One region of the Streptomyces sp. NPDC015346 genome, then DNA from elsewhere that is predicted to be linked to it. Evidence: riboswitches for the same ligand, from Rfam matches in the RefSeq annotation. Region 1 holds a riboswitch; the other holds the start of a gene.

What was found. Region 1 has a riboswitch for glycine ahead of gcvP (aminomethyl-transferring glycine dehydrogenase). Riboswitches for the same ligand answer to the same signal wherever they lie in the genome.
Region 2: another riboswitch for glycine. It lies ahead of gcvT (glycine cleavage system aminomethyltransferase GcvT); the one in region 1 lies ahead of gcvP (aminomethyl-transferring glycine dehydrogenase).

What each region holds. Positions count from the first base shown of each region.
Region 1 covers NZ_JBIBTW010000003.1:9,262-12,835, reverse strand. The annotation lists gene gcvP (aminomethyl-transferring glycine dehydrogenase) at 1-1,731, opposite strand, end outside; glycine riboswitch at 1,913-2,011, opposite strand; gene ACF06X_RS10905 (PRC-barrel domain-containing protein) at 2,125-2,493, shown strand; gene ACF06X_RS10900 (DNA polymerase IV) at 2,558-3,574, opposite strand, start outside.
Region 2 covers NZ_JBIBTW010000005.1:295,344-298,917, forward strand. The annotation lists gene ACF06X_RS20375 (enhanced serine sensitivity protein SseB) at 1-292, opposite strand, end outside; gene ACF06X_RS20380 (AAA family ATPase) at 458-1,129, opposite strand; glycine riboswitch at 1,268-1,380, shown strand; gene gcvT (glycine cleavage system aminomethyltransferase GcvT) at 1,527-2,651, shown strand; gene gcvH (glycine cleavage system protein GcvH) at 2,789-3,166, shown strand; gene glyA (serine hydroxymethyltransferase) at 3,195-3,574, shown strand, end outside.

The DNA.
Region 1 (3,574 bases):
CTCACCCTGCGAACCGGCGTTGGGCTGGATCGACACCTTGTCGTAGCCGGTGACCTCGGCGAGGCGCTCCTCGAGCTCCGTGATGAGCGTCAGGTAGCCCTGCGCCTGGTCGGCCGGGGCGAAGGGGTGCATCTGGCCGAACTCGGGCCAGGTCACCGGCTCCATCTCGGTCGTCGCGTTCAGCTTCATCGTGCAGGAGCCGAGCGGGATCATGCCGCGGTCCAGCGCGTAGTCGCGGTCGGCGAGCTTGCGCAGGTAGCGCAGCATCGACGTCTCGGAGCGGTGTGCGTGGAAGACCGGGTGGGTCAGGTACGCGTCGGAGCGCAGCAGCGCGGCGGGCAGCGCGTCCTCGGTGGCGGCGTCCAGGGCCTCGATGTCGGCGTCTACCCCGAAGGCGCTCCAGACGGCGCCGAGCTGGGCACGCCCAGTGGTCTCGTCGCAGGAGACCGACACGTGGTCGGCGTCGACGAGGTACAGGTTCACCCCGGCCTCACGGGCGGCGGCGACGACCTCGGCGGCCTTGCCCGGCACCCGGACGGTGAGGGTGTCGAAGTACGAACCGTGCACGACCTCGACACCGCCGGCGGTGAGTCCCGCGGCGAGGACGGTGGCGTAGCGGTGGACGCGCTCGGCGATCTGCTTCAGACCGTCGGGGCCGTGGTAGACGGCGTACATGCCGGCCATGACCGCGAGCAGCACCTGAGCGGTACAGATGTTGCTGGTGGCCTTCTCCCGGCGGATGTGCTGCTCGCGGGTCTGCAGCGCCAGGCGGTAGGCCCGGTTCCCGTCGGCGTCGACCGAGACGCCGACCAGGCGGCCGGGCAGCGAGCGGGCGTGCTTGCCCTGGACGGCCATGTAGCCGGCGTGCGGTCCGCCGAAGCCCATCGGAACGCCGAACCGCTGGGTGGTGCCGACGGCGATGTCGGCGCCGAGCTCACCGGGCGAGGTGAGCAGGGTCAGCGCGAGCAGGTCGGCGGCGACGGTGACGATCGCGCCGAGCTCGTGGGCGGCGTCGATGACCGGCTTGATGTCCCGGACGGCGCCGGAGGCACCCGGGTACTGGAGCAGCACGCCGAAGACGCCGCGCTCGGCGACCTCGGCCGGAATGCCGTCGCTCAGGTCCGCGACGACGACCTCGACACCAGTCGGCTCGGCGCGGGTCTCGATCACGGCGATGGTCTGGGGCAGGGCGTCGGCGTCGACGAGGTAGACACCGTTCTTGACCTTGCCGACCCGGCGGGAGAGCGCCATGGCCTCGGCGGCCGCGGTGCCCTCGTCGAGGAGCGAGGCGCCGGAGGTGGGCAGACCGGTGAGGTCGGCGACCATGGTCTGGAAGTTGAGCAGCGCCTCCAGACGGCCCTGCGAGATCTCCGGCTGGTAGGGCGTGTACGCCGTGTACCAGGCGGGGTTCTCCATCACGTTGCGGAGGATGACCGGCGGCGTGAAGGTGCCGTAGTAGCCGAGGCCGATCATGGGGGCGAGGACCTGGTTGCGGTCGGCGAGCGTGCGCAGCTCGGCGAGGACCTCGGCCTCGGTGCGGGCGCCGGGCAGACCCAGCGCCTCGGCGTTCTTGATCACGTCCGGCACGGCGGCGGCCGTGAGCTCGTCGAGGGAGCCGTAGCCGACCTGCGCGAGCATCTTGGCCCGTGCTTCGGCGTCGGGCCCGATGTGCCGCTGCTCGAACGGGATGCCCTGTTCGAGTTCGGAGAGCGGAGTGCGGTTGGCGGTCATGTACGGAGGCCTCCTGGTCGTCACGACCTGCGAGGGGCACCACGGCGTGGGTGCCCGGACGGCCTCCCCCTCTGTCATCTCAACCTGAGAGCTTCACCGGCGCACACCGAAGGGCACGCCGGCTTTCACCGTCGGTGAGAGCGGATGCCGTCACAGCGCCCGCCCTGCTTTCCAGAGTGACCTCGTCCGTGCGGTACGGGGGCCTGAGAGATTCCGGGGAGGATTTGCTCCTTCGGCGCCTCCGAAAGGTTTCTTCGGAGGACTCTCCCGCACGGGGTCGACAGCCACAACCAGCCTACCAGCGCGGTTCCCGCTGCCATCGCTCAAGTGGCCGACATCCCAGATGTGCACTTTCGTAGTCTTGAACACGAGTTGCGACCTGTTGGAGGGACCGTGCAGACCGACGTCGATCCGCGCAGCCTGATCGGCCGCAAGGCATATGACCGCGATGGAAACAAGATCGGCACCGTGGACGAGGTGTACCTGGACGACGCGACCGGCGTACCGGAATGGGCCGCGGTCCGCACGGGCCTGTTCAGCCGGGACGCCTTCGTCCCCCTGGAGCCGAGCGAACTGATCGACGACGCCCTCCACGTCCCGTACGAACGCTCCCTGATCAAGGACGCCCCGGACTTCGGCGTGGGCCGCCACCTCTCCCCGGAGCAGGAACTCCAGCTCTATCGCCACTACGACATCGCCCTCCCGCCGCCCCCTCCGCCGGACCACGACTTCGGCCGCCTGGCGGGCCAGGAGGAGTCCTAGGTCGTGTCCGGCCGTCGACGGCTGCGCACGGGCACGGCCGACGTCGGAGCTGGGCGCACGCCCGCTAGGCGACCGCCGCCGCACCGTCCGCACGCCCCACCAACGGCAGCGGCTCCGCCGCCTCCAGCTCCGGGTCGTCCACGAGAAACGTCCGCACCCGGCCCGGCGCCGACCCCGGCTCCTCGAAACGCACGGTGACCCGCCCCACCCCGCTCCCCTGCACCCACCCGGCGCCGTACACGACATGCCGTACGTCGTGTCCCGGCGCCCACCGCCGCTCGACGGGCGCCTCCGGCTCGGGTGCCTCCGGCTCGGGTGCCTCCACCTCCACGCCCCCGGACGGCTCCGCCGCCTGCGCGAAGAGGTCCTCCTGCGTGTAGTCCGCGAGGCCGCTCACCCCCACCCCCAGCAGCCTCACTCCGCCCGTCGTGTCCACCGCCTCCAGCAGCCGCGCCGCGGCCTCCCGGACCACCACGGGATCGTCCGTCGGCCCCCGGAGCGTCTCCGAGCGGGTGAGCGTCGAGAAGTCGAACCGCCGCACCTTCAGCACGATCGTCCGCCCCGAGTGCCCGGACCCCCGCAGCCTCCGCACACACCGTTCGGCCAGGCGCTCGACCTCCGTGCGGATCCGCACCCGGTCGTGCAGATCCACGTCGAAGGTGTCCTCCACCGAGACCGACTTCGCGTCCCTCTCGGCCACCACGGGTCTGTCGTCGTACCCCTGGGCCATCCGGTACAGCGAGGCCCCGTGCGACCGCCCAAGCAGCCGTACGAGCTCGTCCTCGCCCGCCTCCGCGAGGTCCGACACCGTGGTCATCCCGGCTCGTCGCAGATGCTCCCCCGTCGCCGGCCCGACCCCCGGCAGGATGCGCACCGACTTCGGCCCGAGCAGCTCACGCTCCGTCCCGGGCTCTATGAGCACGAGCCCGTCCGGCTTGGCCTCCTCCGAGGCGATCTTCGCGATCATCTTGGACCCCGCGAGCCCCACCGACCCGCTAAGCCCCGTCGTGGCCAGGATGTCCCTGCGCAGCCGCTCGCCGGTCGCCCGCGCGCTCGCGCTGTCGTCGGCCGCTCCCCCGGC
Region 2 (3,574 bases), on a different contig from region 1:
TGCCGAGCTGCGGGGGCAGACCGCGGGCGAAGTCGCGGGCGGGCGCGACGGTGAAGGACATGTGGCTGCCGACACAGGCGAGGAACTGCTGCTCGGAGCTGAAGACGGGGACGTAGGGGAGGCCGTCGATCTCCAGGGTGGGCAGGTCGAGGTCGGTGCTGTCGGGCCCGCCGCCGTTGGGCAGGGGCACCCAGACGGGGCTCCGTCCGAGGACCTCGACGAGCCGGCCCCCCGCGGCGGGGTTGCCGAGCGAGGCGGCCAGCACCTCTTCGAGCTCATTGCCCGGCCACATGACGTCCACGGTCCTCGTTCCCCTTCTCCCGCGCCCTGCTCACGGCGCCTTCCGGGCAGAACCCTAACGCCGCCCTGACACCGCCGCGTCCACAAGCGTACGGAGCGCGCCGGTCCGCCTCGCCGGGCGACGGGGCCCACCGTCTGGACGGCGTCGGTACGGGTGTCAGTCCGCGTCGCGGAAACCGATCGTCCGCAGGGCGCCGGCCGCGTCGCGGTCGAGGAGGGTCGCCGAGGCGCAGCCGCGGGGCAGGCGGCCGGTCTCGACGGAGTGCAGCAGCCGGCCGACCGCCCGGCGGTGCCGGGCGAAGGCATAGCCGGAGACTCCCCGGCCCCGCTCCCGCTGCCCCGCGCGGGCGGTGTCGGGGGTGACGTCGAGCAGGATCAGGTGCAGGGCGCGGCCCCGGCGGCGCGCCTCGCGCGCCAGCCAGTTCCGCACCCACGACTGGGTGCCGCAGTCGTGGACGACCACGCTGCGGCCCGCGCGCAGGGCGCGGCGCAGCCCGGCGTAGTGGGCGATCCGGACGAGCGGGCGGTAGACGGCGTACGGCAGAAAGCGGGGCATCCGCGCCTCCCAGCGCTCGCGGGCGTCCTGCGAATCGATGCCCCGGCCGTCGGCCGCGCGCCGCATCAGCGTCGACTTGCCGCTGCCGGGCAGCCCCGAGACGACCACCAGGTCGCCGGCGGCGAAGGCGAGCGCGCGGGGGCCGCGGCCGCCCCGCTCGCGCAGGTCACGGAGGAGGGGCGTGACGGCGTGGCGCCTGCGGGTTCTCGCCCGGGCGCGCTGGGCCGGTATGCCCGTACCCGTCGCGTATGCGCCGGTGTGGTGGAACGTCATCGCCTCTCCCCCTGTCGGGTCCTGAGGACCCTTCCCAAGAAGTGTAAAGAAACGGTAATGAGGCACAAGCGATTTGCCGATCAGACCCCGCGTGCAATGATGTGCGCGCCAAGCGCACACAACCACATACTGGCCGCTCGAATCCGCGCGGGAGAGTCCCGGACAGGGCTGTAGCAGTGCTGTAGCAGTCCGGGCGCCGAAGGAGCAAGACCCTCCCTTGAATCTCTCAGGCCCCGTACCGCGCGGATGAGGCAGATCTGAAAAGCGGGCGCGTCGTCGCGCCCCACCCAAGGTGCAAGCCGAGGATGCCCTCGGTGAACCTCTCAGGTTCCATGACAGATGGGGAGGACGTCCTTCTCCGTCATGATTTCTTGCCTGGGACCTGGGAGCCACACCCATGAGCACTGCCCCCCGCCTGACTGCCCTCGATGCCCTGCATCGCTCCCTGGGCGCGACCATGACCGACTTCGCGGGCTGGGACATGCCGCTGCGCTACGGCAGCGAGCGCGACGAGCACAACGCCGTCCGCACCAAGGCCGGCCTCTTCGACCTCTCCCACATGGGCGAGATCACGGTCACCGGCCCCCAGGCCGTCGAGCTGCTCGACTACGCCCTGGTGGGCAACATCTCCACGGTGGGCATCGGCCGCGCCCGCTACACGATGATCTGCCAGGAGGACGGGGGCATCCTCGACGACCTGATCGTGTACCGGCTCGGCGAGCGCGAGTACATGGTCGTCGCCAACGCCTCCAACGCGCAGACCGTCCTCGACACGCTCACCGAGCGCGCGGCCGGCTTCGACGCGGAGGTCCGTGACGACCGTGACGCGTACGCCCTGATCGCCGTCCAGGGCCCCGAGTCCCCCGGCATCCTGAAGTCGCTGACCGACGCCGACCTGGACGGGCTGAAGTACTACGCGGGCCTGCCCGGCACGGTCGCCGGGGTGCCCGCGCTGATCGCCCGTACCGGCTACACCGGCGAGGACGGCTTCGAGCTCTTCCTGAAGCCCGAGCACGCCGAGGGCGTCTGGAAGGCGCTGACCGAGGCCGGCGCCCCGGTCGGCCTGATCCCCTGCGGCCTGTCCTGCCGCGACACGCTCCGCCTGGAGGCGGGCATGCCGCTGTACGGGCACGAGCTGACCACCTCCCTCACCCCCTTCGACGCGGGCCTGGGCCGGGTCGTCAAGTTCGAGAAGACGACCAACGGCGGCGACTTCGTCGGGCGCAAGGCCCTGGAGGCCGCCGCCGAGCGCGCCGCCACCAACCCGCCGCGCAAGCTCGTCGGCCTGATCGCCGAGGGCCGCCGGGTGCCGCGCGCCGGCTTCCCGGTCGTGGCGAACGGCGAGGTCGTCGGCGAGGTCACCTCCGGCGCCCCCTCCCCCACCCTCGGCAAGCCGATCGCCATGGCGTACGTGGACGCGGCGCACGCCGAGCCCGGCACGCAGGGTGTAGGTGTGGACATCCGCGGCACGCACGAGCCGTACGAGGTCGTGGCGCTGCCGTTCTACAAGCGCCAGAAGTGACGTTTCCGCCCCACCCGGTCCAGCACCCGGCCACCCACCCCGTCCCGCACACGGTCGCGCACCCCGCGTCTCACGGTGTGTCTCACCTCGCAAGACCCACGTTCATCAGCACTCCCCCGATCCAGGAGAATCAGGTCATGAGCAACCCCCAGCAGCTGCGCTACACCAAGGAGCACGAGTGGCTGTCGACCGCCGAAGACGGCGTCGCGACGGTCGGTATCACGGAGTTCGCGGCCAACGCGCTCGGTGACGTGGTCTACGCCCAGCTCCCCGCCGTCGGGGACACCATCACCGCGGGCGAGTCCTGTGGCGAGCTGGAGTCGACCAAGTCGGTCAGCGACCTGTACGCCCCGGTCACCGGCGAGGTCGTCGACGCCAACCAGGACGTCGTCGACGACCCCTCCCTGGTGAACACCGCTCCGTTCGAGGGCGGCTGGCTGTTCAAGGTGCGCATCACGGACGAGCCGGACGATCTGCTCTCCGCCGACGAGTACGCCGCTTTCACCGCCGGCTAACCGAGACCGAGACCCCAGGGATCGATTCATGTCGCTTCTGAACACCCCTCTCCACGAGCTGGACCCCGACGTCGCCGCCGCCGTCGACGCCGAGCTCCGCCGCCAGCAGTCCACCCTCGAGATGATCGCCTCGGAGAACTTCGCTCCGGTCGCGGTCATGGAGGCCCAGGGCTCCGTTCTCACCAACAAGTACGCCGAGGGCTACCCCGGCCGCCGCTACTACGGCGGCTGCGAGCACGTCGACGTCGCCGAGCAGATCGCGATCGACCGGGTCAAGGACCTGTTCGGCGCCGAGTACGCCAACGTCCAGCCGCACTCCGGCGCCTCCGCGAACCAGGCCGCGCTGTTCGCGATGGCCCAGCCCGGCGACACGATCCTGGGCCTGGACCTGGCGCACGGCGGCCACCT